One region of the Streptomyces sp. NPDC051664 genome, then DNA from elsewhere that is predicted to be linked to it. Evidence: riboswitches for the same ligand, from Rfam matches in the RefSeq annotation. Region 1 holds a riboswitch; the other holds the start of a gene.
The links. A riboswitch is a leader RNA that binds a small molecule or an ion and turns the genes downstream of it on or off. The one in region 1 is predicted to bind cobalamin.
Positions count from the first base shown of each region.

Region 2: it holds a riboswitch for cobalamin, as region 1 does, so the genes downstream of both, ACIA8E_RS08235 (prenyltransferase/squalene oxidase repeat-containing protein) here and ACIA8E_RS02190 (ribonucleoside-diphosphate reductase subunit alpha) in region 1, are expected to answer to the same signal.

Region 1 covers NZ_JBITCU010000001.1:482,381-490,105, reverse strand. Annotated here, with positions in the region: gene ACIA8E_RS02195 (ribonucleotide-diphosphate reductase subunit beta) at 1-30, opposite strand, end outside; gene ACIA8E_RS02190 (ribonucleoside-diphosphate reductase subunit alpha) at 30-2,426, opposite strand; cobalamin riboswitch at 2,570-2,708, opposite strand; gene ACIA8E_RS02185 (GNAT family N-acetyltransferase) at 2,749-3,249, opposite strand; gene mctP (monocarboxylate uptake permease MctP) at 3,490-5,145, opposite strand; gene ACIA8E_RS02175 (DUF3311 domain-containing protein) at 5,142-5,354, opposite strand; gene ACIA8E_RS02170 (GntR family transcriptional regulator) at 5,601-6,377, opposite strand; gene ACIA8E_RS02165 (extracellular solute-binding protein) at 6,683-7,725, shown strand, end outside.
Region 2 covers NZ_JBITCU010000003.1:423,908-431,632, reverse strand. Annotated here, with positions in the region: gene ACIA8E_RS08255 (PHB depolymerase family esterase) at 1-475, shown strand, start outside; gene ACIA8E_RS08250 (ferredoxin) at 558-791, opposite strand; gene ACIA8E_RS08245 (aldehyde dehydrogenase) at 791-2,272, opposite strand; gene ACIA8E_RS08240 (MBL fold metallo-hydrolase) at 2,492-3,529, shown strand; cobalamin riboswitch at 3,734-3,868, shown strand; gene ACIA8E_RS08235 (prenyltransferase/squalene oxidase repeat-containing protein) at 3,978-5,243, shown strand; gene ACIA8E_RS08230 (SCO2322 family protein) at 5,240-5,932, shown strand; gene ACIA8E_RS08225 (energy-coupling factor transporter transmembrane component T) at 5,929-7,080, shown strand; gene ACIA8E_RS08220 (ABC transporter ATP-binding protein) at 7,077-7,725, shown strand, end outside.

The DNA of each region.
Region 1 (7,725 bases):
GTCGAGCAGATTCTTCTCGGTGGTGCTCATTACTGGCAGGCCTCGCAGGACTCGGGGTTTTCGAGGGAGCAGGCGATCGCGTCCGCGTCGGGAGCCGCCGCCTGCTGCACGGGAATGGGGACGGCGGCCGCGGCCTGGCCCGATGCCGCGCGCGCGATCCGGGTCGCCGGGCGCGAGCGCAGGTAGTACGTCGTCTTCAGCCCCTGCTTCCAGGCGTACGCGTACATCGAGGAGAGCTTGCCGATCGTCGGCGTCTCCAGGAACAGGTTCAGCGACTGGCTCTGGTCGAGGAACGGCGTACGCGCCGCCGCCATGTCGATCAGTCCGCGCTGCGGGATCTCCCACGCCGTGCGGTACAACGCCCGCACGTCCTCCGGGATCCAGGCGAACCCCTGCACCGAGCCGCTCGCCTCGCGCAGCGCCTCACGGGTCCGTGCGTCCCACACGCCGAGCTTCTTCAGCTCATCCACCAGATAGGCGTTGACCTGGAGGAACTCGCCGCTGAGCGTCTCGCGCTTGAAGAGGTTGGAGACCTGCGGCTCGATGCACTCATACACCCCGGCGATCGAGGCGATCGTGGCGGTCGGTGCGATGGCCAGCAGCAGCGAGTTGCGCATACCGGTCTTCGCGATCCGGGCGCGCAGCGTGTCCCAGCGCTCCGGCCAGGTCAGCTCGGTGGCGTAGTGGTCGGGGTGCAGCACACCGCGGGCGGCGCGCGTCTCGGACCAGGCGGGCAGCGGACCGGACCGCTCGGCGAGGTCGCAGGACGCCTCGTACGCGGCGAGCATGATCCGCTCGGAGATCTTCGTGGAGAGTGCGCGGGCCTCGGGGGAGTCGAACGGCAGCCGCAGCTGGAAGAAGACGTCCTGGAGCCCCATCGCGCCCAGGCCCACCGGGCGCCAGCGGGCGTTGGACCGGCCGGCCTGCTCGGTCGGGTAGAAGTTGATGTCGACGACCCGGTCGAGGAACGTCACGGCGGTACGGACGGTGGAGTCCAGCCGCTCCCAGTCGATCTCACCGTCGGCCACGAACGCCCCGAGATTGACCGAACCGAGGTTGCAGACGGCCGTCTCGCCGTCGTCGGTGACTTCGAGGATCTCGGTGCACAGGTTCGACGAGTGGACGACGCGGCCCGGCTCGGCGGTCTGGTTCGCGGTCCGGTTGGAGGCGTCCTTGAAGGTCATCCAGCCCTGGCCGGTCTGCGCGAGGGTCCGCATCATCCGGCCGTACAGCTCACGCGCCGGCATCGACTTGCGGGCCAGGCCCTTGGCCTCGGCAGCCCGGTACGCGGTGTCGAACTCGTCGCCCCACAGGTCGACCAGCTCGGGCACGTCGGCGGGCGAGAACAGCGACCAGTCGCCGTCCGTGTCGACCCGGCGCATGAACTCGTCCGGGATCCAGTGCGCCAGGTTGAGGTTGTGCGTACGCCGCTGGTCCTCACCGGTGTTGTCGCGCAGCTCCAGGAACTCCTCGATGTCCGCGTGCCACGTCTCCAGGTAGACGGCGGCGGCGCCCTTGCGGCGGCCGCCCTGGTTCACCGCGGCGACCGAGGCGTCGAGTGTCTTCAGGAACGGCACGATGCCGTTGGAGTGCCCGTTGGTGCCGCGGATCAGTGAACCGCGGGCGCGGATCCGGGAGTAGGAGAGGCCGATGCCGCCCGCGTGCTTGGAGAGCCGTGCCACCTGGTGGTAGCGGTCGTAGATCGAGTCGAGCTCGTCCAGCGGCGAGTCCAGCAGATAGCAGGAGGACATCTGCGGGTGCCGGGTGCCGGAGTTGAAGAGTGTGGGGGAGGAAGGGAGGTAGTCGAGGCGGCTCATCAGGCCGTACAGCGAGGCGACCTCGTCCAGTGCGTGCGCCGAGTCGTCCTCGGCGAGACCGGCCGCGACCCGCAGCATGAAGTGCTGCGGCGTCTCGACGACCTGACGGGTGTGCGGGTGGCGCAGCAGATAGCGGCTGTGCAGCGTCCGCAGTCCGAAGTAGCCGAACCGGTCGTCGGCGCCGTCGGCGAGCGACTGCTCGACCAGCGCGTCGAGCCGGGCCGCGTGGAGCGCCACGAACGCGGCCGTGCGGTCCGCGATCAGACCCTCGCGGTGGCCGACGGCGACCGAGGCGGAGAAGGACACCGCGCCCTGACCGGCCGCCTCGTCCGCGATGTTGCGGGTGAGGAGGCGGGCGGCGAGCCGGGAGTACGCGGGGTCCTCGGAGATCAGACCCGCGGCGGCCTCGGTGGCCAGCGAACGCAGCTCTGCCTCGTCCGACCGGGCGTTGCGGCCGCGCAGCGCGGCGGCGGCGACGCGACCGGGGTCGGTGTCGGGCAGATCGACGGTGAGGTCGGTCAGGGTCCGCAGCAGTGCGGTCCCGGGTCCGTCGTTCGTGGTTCCCGTGGACTCGGCGACTGAAGCCGGATCGGCTGGCGCGATGGTCATGTGGTGCTCTCCCTCGCTCGGCTCGGGGCCGGGCGGGGAGCGGGGGCAGCCGGGCAGAGGCGTGCCCAGGAAAGGGGGCAGCACTCCGTGCGGCGTCCACCGGCCCATCCGCGAGGCCCGGACGTCTGGGCGTCCGGATCGGTCGAGCCGGACGCGCTGTCGGCAGGTCCTCGGACTTACAGGGTGCGCAAAAGTACACCGATCACACCGTTGCGGGACAGTTCCGGATTCACACCGGATTTCCCTGCGGCGACAGCGAGCACGAGCATACATGTGGGGGCCGCCCGTTGAGGCAGCCCCCACATGTTGTGTCGCTCGGGTTTCACAGGGTGAGGCTGTAGGTAAGCAGTTGGAGGCCTGGAATGGGGTACCAGTCGCGCTCCGGAGTCCGTACGAAGCCCAGGCGGCGGTAGATCCGGTGGGCGGCGAGCATGGTCGACTGCGTCGACAGGACGAGCCGCGCGACGCCGTCAGTACCCCGTGCGCGGTCGATACAGGCCCGTACGAGCGCCTCGCCCGCCCCGAGGCCACGCGCCTCCCGGGCGACGGCGAGCATCCGGAATTCGGCCTCGTCGGGGCCGGCGATGTCGGCCCACGGGTTGCCGGGCGGTGCGTATGTCACGCCGCCCAGTACCCGGCCGTCGGCACCGACCGCGACGAGCACGTCGGCCTCGGCGGCGCGGCGAGGCACGTCGCGGAGTTGTTCGAGATACGGGTCGTCGGCACCGAGGTCGAGCAGGCCGTCGTCGAGGTACGCGTATGCGGTGATCTCGCCGAGGAGGGGGAGTTCGGTGGGGTCGACGGGCCTGATCGATATGTCCATGGCGGAAGTGTGCCGTACGGGGGTGGGGCCCGGGGCAGCTGCCCGGGTGCGCCAGGGGTGCCGCTCCTGTCCGAAACCTGTGTGGCCCGGCCGGCGACGGATCCTTCCTCCGTCGTCGGCCGGGCCACATTTTTGACTGGCGTGCAGGCCTAGGGTCTCTTGTTCGGATCATGCCGGGCTAGCAGGGCCCGGCACGCACATCAGCCGCTCCCTCATCCGGCCTGATCCGAACGAAAGACCCTAGTTGGTCGACGGGCTCGTGTCGGGGGAGGCGGCCGGCTCAGGCCTGGCCAACGGGAGTTCGACCTTCACGCCCGGGTCGCCCGCGTCCGCCGTGTAGTCGGCCGGTGACGTCTCGTCGATCCCGGCCGGGGCCTTCACCGCGTTCAGGACGAACGTCAGCACCACCGTCACCACCACGTTCAGCACGAACGCAGTGAGGCCGATGTAGCCGATCTCGCCGATCCCCGGGATCTCCTTCGAGGAGCCGCCGAAGTGCGCCTGGGTCGGGCTCGCCACCCCGTACGCGGCGAGCGTGCCGTAGACCATGCCGACCGCCCAGCCGGCGAGCAGCGCCCAGCGGTGGAACCACCGGGTGAACAGGCCGCCGACCAGCGCCGGGAACGTCTGCAGGATCCAGATCCCGCCCAGCAGCTGGAAGTTGATCGCGACCGTCTTGTCCATCGTGAGGACGAAGACGAGCGCACCGACCTTCACCAGCAGCGACACCAGCTTGGAGACCTTCGTCTCCTGGGCCGGGGTCGCGTCGGGCTTCAGGAAGTCCTTGTAGATGTTCCGGGTGAAGAGGTTGGCTGCGGCGATCGACATGATTGCGGCGGGCACCAGCGCGCCGATACCGATCGCGGCGAACGCAACCCCGGCGAACCAGTCGGGGAACATGTTCTCGAACAGCTGCGGGATCGCCAGCTGCCCGTTCTGCACCTTGACCCCGGCGGCGATCGCCATGAAGCCGAGCAGCGCCAGCAGGCCCAGCATCAGCGAGTACAGCGGCAGGATGGTGGTGTTGCGCCGGATCACGTCACGGCTGCGGCTGGAGAGCGTCGCCGTGATCGAGTGCGGGTACATGAAGAGCGCGAGCGCCGAACCCAGGGCCAGAGTGGCGTAGCCCCATTGGCCCGTCTCGCCCGGTGCGAGCGCTCCGCGCGGGGCGCCGGTTGCCGGGTTCTTCTGCGAGAACGCCTCGCCGGCCTTGGCGAAGATGTCGTCGAAACCGCCCAGCTTGATCGGGATGTAGATGATCGCCACCGCGATGACCAGGTAGATCAGGCCGTCCTTGACGAACGCGATCAGCGCGGGGGCCCGCAGCCCGGAGGAGTACGTGTACGCGGCGAGCACCGCGAACGCGATCAGCAGCGGCAGGTCCTTGACGAACCAGTGCGTGGTCTCGCCGCCGCCGACGCCCATCACGTCCAGCACCGCCTGGATGCCGACGAGCTGGAGCGCGATGTACGGCATCGTGGCGAGGATGCCGGTGACGGCGACCGCCAGCGAGAGCCCCTTCGATCCGAAGCGGCCGCGGACGAAGTCCGAGGTGGTGACGTACCCGTGCTTGTGCGACACCGACCACAGCCGCGGCAGGAAGGTGAAGATCAGCGGGTACACGAGGATGGTGTACGGGACCGCGAAGAAGCCGGCCGCGCCCGCCGCGTAGATCGCGGCAGGGACGGCGACGAAGGTGTACGCGGTGTACAGGTCGCCGCCGAGCAGGAACCAGGTGACCCAGGTGCCGAACGACCGTCCGCCCAGCCCCCATTCGTCGAGGCTGGCCTCGTTCTCGGCCTTGCGCCAGCGCGCGGCCATGAAACCGATGACCGTGACGGCCAGGAAGAAGAAGATGAAGACGCCGAGCGCGACGCCGTTCACGCCGTCCTTCATGCGGAAGCACCCCCCTTGCGGGAGCGCTGGTCACGCTGCCACAGCTTGTACGCGACCATCGTGAGCGCGGTGGAGATCAACACCCAGAGCATCTGGTACCAGTAGAAGAACGGAATGCCGATGAAGGCCGGGTCCACCTTCGCGTACGAACTCACCCAGAGCATCGCCACGAACGGCGCGATGAGACAGAGGGCGATGACCACCCTCATGGGTGTGACCGTCGGTGGTTTCGTATCTGTTTCTTCTGGCATATGGCGACTCCGTCCCCTCGCTGACCACCTGTTGTAATGCGCAGGAAATCTAGGGGAGAGTTCCGGCCAGCGTCACCCCCTGTCCGCATTTCGGTCCGGCAACGGTGTGCCGGGGCCGGGGGAGAGGACGCTGTCCGGGGGTCCCACTCCTGATATTCCGTCCGCATTCGGGCAGTTGGCCGGTAGGAGCCGGGTCCCGTCGTCTCAGTCGGTCGGCCGCTTCAGACGCGCCACGAACTTGTATCGGTCGCCGCGGTACACCGACCGCACCCACTCCACCGGTTCGCCCTGTCCGTCCAGGGAATGACGGGACAGCATCAGCATCGGCAGGCCCACGTCCGTACCGAGCAGCCCGGCCTCGCGCGGGGTGGCGAGTGAGGTCTCGATGGTCTCCTCGGCCTCGGCCAGCCGTACGTCGTACACCTCGGCCAGCGCTGTGTACAGCGAGGTGTACTTCACGAGTGAACGGCGCAGTGCGGGGAAGCGTTTGGCCGACAGATGGGTGGTCTCGATCGCCATCGGTTCGCCGCTGGCCAGGCGCAGCCGCTCGATCCGCAGCACCCGGCCGCCGGTGGTGATGTCGAGCAGCCCGGCGAGGGTGTCGTCGGCCGTGACGTAGCCGATGTCCAGCAGCTGCGAGGTCGGCTCCAGCCCCTGGGCGCGCATGTCCTCCGTGTACGAGGTCAGTTGCAAGGCCTGCGAGACCTTCGGCTTGGCCACGAACGTGCCCTTGCCCTGGATGCGTTCCAGCCGGCCCTCGACGACCAGCTCCTGGAGCGCCTGGCGCACGGTCGTGCGCGAGGTGTCGAACTCGGCGGCCAGGGTCCGCTCCGGCGGCACGGGGGTGCCGGGCGGCATGGTGTCCGTCATGTCGAGGAGATGGCGCTTGAGGCGGTAGTACTTCGGCACGCGGGCGGTACGCGTGGCCGCACCGGTGCCCGAGCCCGTCTCGTTCTCCGAACTACCCCCGTCGGCACCCATCGCCCGCCTTCCCGACTGCTGCGCTGCTGCCGTCACCGGCTCCTCCATCTGTCGCGGCTCACATGGTGGCACGGTCCCGTCACGGCTCGTCGCCCTCCCTCAGGTGTCGGTCCTATAACGGACGCGAGTGCACTTCTTATACACCCTTGACACCCCTAAAGGTCTAGGCCAAGCTCCCGGTACTGGTCTAAACCATTAAAGACCAGGTCCCAGCCCCACGGGCAGTACCCGTCGTATGCGGTTGTGCGACGGACGGCGATCTCGGGTGGTGGGGGGAATTCTCTTGCATCCCTGAGGAGGGTGTCGTGAAGCGCGGACTCATCGCGGCCATTGGTGTCGTAGCTCTCATGGCCGGTGCCACTGCCTGTGGCTCGGACGACGGCAAGGGCGACAGTGGCAAGAAGACCGGCCCCGACAGCTACAAGGGCCAGACGCTGACCGTCTGGGCCATGGACGGCTCCACGCCTCCCGGCTGGACCAAGGACCTGACCGCGGCCTTCAAGAAGAAGACCGGCGCCACGCTGAAGTTCCAGACCCAGAAGTGGGACGGCATCCAGCAGAAGATCACGACGGCCCTCTCCGAGTCGACGCCGCCGGACGTCCTCGAGGTCGGCAACACCCAGACCCCCGCGTACGCGGCCACCGGTGGCCTCGCCGACCTGAGCGACGTCAAGCAGGAGATCGGCGGAGACTGGGTCGACGCGCTCAACAAGTCCTCGGTCTTCGACGGCAAGCAGTACGCCGCCCCGTGGTACTTCGCCAACCGCGTGGTCATCTACAACAAGAAGGTCTGGGCCGACGCCGGCATCAAGGACACCCCGAAGACGCGCGACGAGTTCTTCAAGGACCTCGACGCCATCAAGAAGAAGGGCAAGGCCGAGCCGATCTACATGCCCGGCCAGAACTGGTACTTCTTCGATGGCCTGACCATCGGTCAGGGAGCGGACCTCGTGAAGAAGGAAGGCGACAAGTACGTCTCCAACCTCTCCGACCCCAAGGTCGCCGCGGCCATGGAGCTCTACAAGAAGTACCAGTCCTACTCCAAGGCCCCCAAGGACAAGGACGAGGCGACCCCGCAGCAGGCCGAGGTCTTCGCCAAGGGCAACGTAGGTGCCTTCATCGGCATGGGCTGGGAGGCCGGCACGGCCATCGCGGCCAACAAGAAGATCGAGGGCGACATCGGCTACTTCACCATCCCGGGTGAGACCGCCGACAAGCCCGAGGGCGTCTTCCTCGGTGGCTCCAACTTCGCGGTCGCCGCGGGCAGCAAGAAGCAGGACCTCGCCAAGGAGTTCCTGAAGCTCGCCCTGTCCGACCAGTTCGAGGGCCAGCTGGCCAAGGAGAACGG
Region 2 (7,725 bases), on a different contig from region 1:
CGCACCCGGCGGCGGCGAGAACCCGCTCCCGGCTCCCTCCGGTCTGACGGTCACCGGTGTCACGGGCACCAGTGCCTCGCTGTCCTGGAGCGCGGTGACGGGAGCCTCCTCGTACGCCGTCTACCGCAACGGCACCGAGGTCGGCCGGCCCACGTCGACGGCGTTCACCGACACGGGGCTGTCCGCCGGGACCGGGTACCGCTACACGGTGGCGGCCGTCGACGGATCGGGCGCGGTCGGTACGGTCTCGGCCGCGGTGACGGCGACCACGACCGGCGGGACGGGTGGCGGCGCCTGCTACACGGCGACCAACTACGCCCAGGTGGCGGCGGGCAGGGCGCACACCACGGGCGGCTATGTGTACGCCGACGGGTCCGAACAGAACATGGGGCTGTACAACGTGTTCGTCACGCACACCCTGCGGGAATCACCGGCGGGCTACTTCGTGATCGCCGACACCGGCTGCACCGCGTAGTACCCGTCCGTCGACGGTGCGGCCCGACGGTCCCGCGTCGGGCCGCACCTCGCGCTCACATTCCCCCCGCGGGGCAGAGGCCTCAGTCCTCCGGCGGGAACACCACCTCGCCCGAGTCGGGCAGCGTCAGCGTGATCGCCTCGACGGGACACCCCTCCGCGGCCGCGAGCACCTGCTCGTTGGCGTCGGTCTCCGGGGCGTCCGGGTGCGACTGCCGGGCGGAGTCCAGCCGGAAGCCGTCCGGAGCGTGGTTCACGCACATCCCGGAGCCGATGCAGACACTCCGGTCGACCTCCACGTGCCAGCGGTCCCCCATCACGCCTCCTGCGGTCCGGGCTGCGCGGGCTGGTACCCGGCGGGCAGATGGATCATCTTGTGCTCGAAGTACTCGCCGTACCCCTCGGGGCCGAACTCCCGTCCCAGGCCGGAGTTCTTGTAGCCGCCGAACGGTCCGAGCATGTCGAGACTGAACGTGTTGACGCTGTACGTGCCGGTCCTGACCCGGCGGGCGATATCGATGCCGCGCTCGGTGTCGGCGGTCCAGACGCTGCCGCTGAGCCCGTACTCCGAGTCGTTGGCGATCTTCACCGCCTCCGCCTCGTCGCCGTACGGCAGCAGGCAGATGACCGGGCCGAAGATCTCCTCGCGGGCGATGCGCATGGAGTTGTCGACGGACCCGAAGAGGGTCGGCTCGACGTACCAGCCACGCTCCTGGGAGGCCGGACGGCCGCCGCCCGTAAGGATCTTGGCGCCTTCCTCCTGGCCGATCCGGATGTAGTCGAGGGAGCGCTGCTGCTGACGCCGCGCGACCAGCGGGCCGAGTTCGGTGGTGGGGTCGAGCGGGTCGCCGACCTTCAGAGCGCCCGCCGCGGCGGCGAACGCCTCGGCGATCTCGTCGTAGCGGGAGTGCGGGACGAGAATGCGGGTCTGGGCGACACAGGCCTGGCCGTTGATCATCCAGGCGAACGGGACGATGCCCGCGACGGCCGCGTCGAGATCGGCGTCCGGGAGGATGACGGCGGCGGACTTGCCGCCCAGCTCCAGGGTGACCCGGGTGAGGTTGCGCGAAGCGACCTCCATGACCCGGCGGCCGGCCGCGACGGAGCCGGTGAACGACACCTTGTCGACGCCCGGATGCCCGACGAGGTACTCACTGACCTCACGGTCCGCCGGGAGGATCGACAGCACGCCCTCGGGAAGCCCGGCCTCGGCGGCGATCTCGGCCAGGATGTAGGCGTCCAGGGGCGATTCGGGCGAGACCTTGAGGACGGCCGTGCAGCCGGCCAGCAGCGCGGGCGCGAGTTTGGCGGCGGCGGTGAACTGCGGGACGTTCCACGGCACGACGGCCGCGACGACGCCGACCGGCTCCCGGCGCACCAGCAGCGGCCCGAGGACGCCGTCGCGCCGTTCCTCGTACGGGAAGGTACGGGCGACGGTGATCGCCGCGTCCCACACCATCATCGCGGCGAGCGCCTGCACCATCACACTGGAGCTGTACGGGGTTCCGTTCTCGGAGCTGATGACGCGGGCGATCTCCTCGTACCGCACGGCGAACGCGTCCTTGATCCGCGTGATCACCTCGATCCGCTCGTCGAGGGACGCCCGCGGCCAGGGCCCTTCGTCGAAGGCCCGGCGGGCGGCGTCGACAGCCCGGTCCACGTCCGCCTCACAGGCGTGCGGAACCCGGCCGATGACCTGCTCGGTGTGGGGCGATATCACCTCGATGACATCCTGGCCGAGCGGATCGACCAACTCCCCGCCGATGAACAGTTTTCCGTGTTCGACAAGCTCGGTCATGGCTGCTGCCTCCCGCGACCCGGCACGTACCGACTCCGCACCTGACTCCATACCTGACTCCGTGTCAGAACTGATACCAGTTCCAGTTCCAGGAGTCCACGGATCCGACGGCGATCGACCTCGGAGGAATAGTCGACCAGGGCTACTACTGGAACGAGTTCTCGTTACAGTGGATGCGGCGCAGCACGGCCGCATGACGGGACGAGAGATGGGGACCACATGACACAGGTGACCGAGCACGGTGGCGGCGTGTGGTCCATCAAGGTCCCCATCCCGGACAACCCGCTCGGCCACACCCTGGTACACGTCCTGGACACCGGCCGCGGCCCGGTCCTGATCGACACCGGCTGGGACGACCCGGAGGCCTGGGACACCCTGGTCGCGGGCCTCACCGCCATCGGAGTCGGCATCACCGACATCCATGGCGTGGTCATCACCCACCACCACCCCGACCACCACGGCCTCTCCGGCCAGGTCCGCGAATCATCCGGGGCCTGGATCGCGATGCACGCCGCGGACACCGCGATCGTGCGCCGCACCCGCGAGTCCGAACCGGGCACCTGGCTGACCTACCTGGCGGTGAAACTCACCGCGGTCGGCGCCCCCGAGGACCACCTCGCCCCCCTGCGCGCCGCCCGCGCCGCCGGCCGGATGCGCACCCTGCCCGGCCTGCGCGCCGCCCTCCCGGACCGCGAGATCGTCCCCGGCGAGCTGCTCGACCTGGCGGGCCGCCGGCTCCGGGCGGTCTGGACGCCGGGCCACACCCCCGGCCATGTCTGCCTGCATCTGGAGGAGGACCACCCGGCGAACCTGCCCGGCCGCGGCCGGCTCTTCTCCGGCGACCATCTGCTGCCCGGGATCAGCCCGCACATCGGGCTGTACGAGGACCCGGACGACGCGACGGTCACCGACCCACTGGGCGACTACCTCGACTCGCTGGAGCGCATCGGCCGGCTGGGGGTCGCCGAGGTGCTGCCCGCCCACCAGCACGCGTTCCCGGACGCGGCCCGGCGCGTACAGGAACTCCTCGACCACCACGAGGAGCGGCTGACCGGCCTGCTCGCACTGCTGGCCACCCCGTTGACGCCGTGGCAGCTGGCCGAGCGGATGGAGTGGAACCGGCCGTGGGAACAGATCCCGCACGGCTCACGGAACATCGCGGTCTCGGAGGCCGAGGCCCACGTCCGCCGACTGGTGAAGCTGGGGCGCGCGGAGGCGATGACAGGGAGCGATCCGATGACGTACATCGCGGTGTGAGGGGGTTCGCCGACGGCCTTCCGACACCGAGCCGCTCCTCCACCTGAACGCGACGAGGCCACACCATGGCCACGGTTCGCGATGAGGCACTGGTCGTCATCAGGGACCGACCTCCTCTCCCACCGCTCCGCTCCGTCCCGACCCGGCCCCACGGGTGACGTACGTCGCCGTCCCGGGCGCCCCTCCGCCCGAAGGGGCGGGCTACGCCCCGGTAGAGTGTGGGCGTCGTCATCATGCCCGTTCAGGGGGAAGCCGGTGCGAATCCGGCACTGACCACGCAACCGTGAGCCGCTGACACAGCGGTGAGTCGGAATGCCCTGTCCGCGGTCGTGACCGGCTCGCGTCACCGGAACCCCGGTGACCGGCACCGTCGAGGCATACGGGGCCGGAGCCTGGTGCCTGAGTGTGCCTGTGCCCGGTTCCCACCGCAGGAGAGGCCCAGCCCACCATGACCGTTCGCCGCACCGCAGCAACGCTCGCCGCCACCGCCACCGTGCTCTGTGCGGCCGCTGCCCCGGCCGCGGTGGCGGCGCCGTCTCCGTCGCCCACCCCGTCCGTCGCGCTGCCGTCCGGGCTGTACGGCACCAAGGACCCGACGTACGACGGGGTCTGGAGGCAGTCGCTGGCCTTCATCGCCCAGCGGCTCGAAGGGGTCACCCCCGCGGCCGCGGCCGTCGACTGGCTGGTCGCCCAGCAGTGTGACAGCGGCGCCTACGCCTCGTACCGCGCGGATGTCAGCAAGCCGTGCGACGCGAAGACCATGACGGACACCAACGCCACCGCCGCCGCGGTCCAGGCGCTCGCCGAGGTCGGCGGGCACGGCGATGCCGTCGACAACGGGGTCGCCTGGCTGAAGTCCGTTCAGAACGAGGACGGCGGCTGGGGTTACAACCCGGGCTCGCCCAGCGACGCCAACTCCACCTCGATCGTGATCGGCGCCCTGGCCAAGCGGGGCCAGCGGCTCGGCGATGTGACGACCGAGGGCGGCAAAACGCCGTACGACGCGCTGCTCGAGCTGGCGATCCCGTGCGGCGGCAAGGACGGCGGGGCGTTCGCGTACCAGCCCGACAAGGCCGGCAAGCTCGCCGCCAACGCGGACGCCACCGCTGCCGGTGTGCTCGGTTCCATGGGCAAGGGGCTGGCCGCCTGGAACAATTCCGCGTCCGAGGACAAGGCGCCCACCTGCCACAAGGGCGCCGTCGTCAAGCCCGAGCAGGCCGCCCAGAACGGCGCGCACTATCTCGCGGGTGCCCTCGCGAAGACCGGCCACCTCAACCAGCCGCCGATGCCGGGCGCCACCGACACCACCGAGCAGCCCGACTTCGGCAACACCGCGGACGCGGTCGTCGCCCTGGCCGCCGCGGGCCACCAGGACAAAGCGGCCGACGCGCTCGGCTGGCTGAAGAAGCACGCCGCGCCCTGGGCGGCCCAGAACGGCCCCGCCGCCTACGCCCAGTTGGTCGTGGCCGCGCACACGTCCGGCGCCGATGCCCGCGACTTCGGCGGTGTCGACCTGGTCGAGCGGCTGAACGCGACCGGACCGAAGCCGGCCGCCGTCCACACACCCTCGCCGGCCACCAGCGACTACGCGGCGCAGGACGGCACCAGCGACGACGCCGGTCTCGGCGTGTGGTGGCTCGTCGGTATCGGTCTCGCCGCCGGTGCCGGTGTCGGCTTCCTCATCAGCAGCCGCCGGAAGAGCCCGCAGCTGTGAACCGGGCGGGGAATCGATCCGGGTGGCCGGCGGCGGGCGCCCTGCTGCTCGTTCTCGGCGCCGTCCTGACCCTGTTCGGCGCGGGCACCGCCCACGCGGCCGGCTACCGCTATTGGTCGTTCTGGGAGGGCAAGGGGACGGGCTGGACGTATGCCACCCAGGGCCCGTCGCTGGTCCGGCCCGACGACGGTGCGGTGCAGGGCTTCCGGTTCTCGGTGAGCGAGGACTCCCAGGACTCGGCGAAGCCGCGCCGCGCCCCCGACTTCGCGGCGATCTGTGCGGACACCCCCGCCAAGGACGGCACCAAGCGGGTCGCGCTCGTCATCGACCCCGGCACGGCGGCGGACGCCCCTGACGGGGAGACGCCGCCCGCGCCGCGTACCGCGTGCGCGCAGGTCGCCGAGGACGCGAGCGCCGCGGAGGCCCTCGCCTCCGTGGCCAAGCCGCTGCGCTACAGCAGTGAGGCACTGCTCTGCGCGATCTCCGGCTATCCGGCCTCGGGCTGCGGTGAGCAGGTCTCCGGCACCGGGCACGCCGACACTACGTCGCAGGCGCCCGCGAGCCCGTCCGCCTCCGCCCACCCGGGGAGTGGCCGCGGCGGTCCGTCCGCCGGGATGCTCGCCGGTGTCGCCGCCGTCCTTCTGCTCGGCGTCGCCGCGGTCGTGCAGGCCCGCCGCCGCCGCGGATGACCGTCTCCGCCGGCACGGCCCGGCAGGTCCCTGCCCTGCGTGCCCTCGAGGCGACCCGCAGCAACGCCCTGCCCGCCGGGGCCTGGTGGCTGTGGGCGCTCGGGCTGGCCACCGCCGCCTCCCGGACCAGCAATCCACTGCTGCTCGGGCTGCTGGTGGGGGTGGCCGGTTACGTCGTGGCGGCGCGCCGGACGGATGCGCCGTGGGCCCGTTCGTACGGGGCGTTCATCAGGATCGGGCTGTTCGTCGTAGGCGTGCGGCTGCTGTTCTCCGTCTTTCTCGGCTCGCCGATCCCCGGTACGCACCCGGTGTTCACCCTGCCCGAAGTGCCGCTGCCCGACTGGGCGCAGGGCGTCAGGATCGGCGGCCGGGTCACCGCCGAACAGCTGCTCTTCGCGCTGTACGACGGGGCGAAGCTGGCCACCCTGCTGATCTGCATCGGCGCGGCGAACTCGCTCGCCAACCCGGCCCGGCTGCTGAAGTCGCTGCCGGGCGCCCTGTACGAGGCGGGTGTCGCGGTCGTCGTCGCGATGACGTTCGCACCGAACATGGTTGCCGATGTGGTGCGGCTGCGCACCGCACGGCGGCTGCGGGGCCGCCCGGCCGGTGGCATCAAGGCCGTCCTGCAGATCGGACTGCCGGTGCTGGAGGGCGCGCTGGAGCGGTCGGTGGCGGTGGCGGCGTCGATGGACGCACGCGGATACGGGCGTACGGCCCAGGTGCCGCGCGCCGTCCGGCACACGACGAACGTCCTCACGCTCGGCGGGCTGCTGGGGGTCTGCGCCGGCACGTACGCTCTGCTGGCCTCACAGGGTGCGGTGTACGGGCTGCCGCTGCTGTTCGCCGGACTCGTCGCCGCGATGGCCGGGCTCCGGCTCGGCGGTGCCCGCTCGGTCCGCACCCGCTACCGGCCCGACCGGTGGGGGGCCAGGGCCTGGATGGTGGCCGGGTCGGGTGCGGTGGTCGCGGCGGCGATGATCTGGGCGGGCAGTGCCGACACGGAGGCGCTGCATCCCGGAGTCGTACCGCTGGCGGCGCCGGTGTTCCCGCTGTGGCCCGCGGCGGCGGTGCTGATCGGGCTGTTGCCCGCAGTGGTGGCGCCCGCACCGCCCGTTGCGGCCGTCGCGAACTCCGAGGAGCGCCAGTGATCCGGTTCGAGCAGGTCTCGGTGCAGTACGAGGGGGCGGCGCGCCCGACCCTGTCCGGGGTCGATCTGATCGTCCCCGAGGGCGAGTTGGTGCTGCTCGTCGGCCCCTCGGGGGTCGGCAAGTCGACGCTGCTGGGCGCCGTCTCCGGTCTCGTACCGCACTTCACGGGCGGCACGCTGCGCGGCAGGGTGACGGTCGACGGCCGTGATACGCGTACCCACAAACCACGCGAACTCGCCGATCTGGTCGGCACGGTGGGGCAGGACCCGCTCTCCCACTTCGTCACCGACACCGTCGAGGACGAGCTGGCGTACGGCATGGAGTCGCTGGGACTCGCCCCCGACGTGATGCGACGGCGGGTCGAGGAGACCCTCGACCTGCTGGGCCTCGCCGGGCTGCGCGACCGGCCGATCGCCACGCTCTCCGGCGGCCAGCAGCAACGGGTCGCGATCGGCTCGGTGCTGACCCCGCACCCCAAGGTCCTGGTCCTCGACGAACCGACGTCCGCGCTGGACCCGGCGGCGGCCGAGGAGGTCCTCGCGGTGCTCCAGCGGCTGGTGCACGATCTGGGCACGACGGTCCTGATGGCGGAGCACCGCCTGGAACGCGTCGTCCAGTACGCGGACCAGGTCGTCCTGCTGCCGT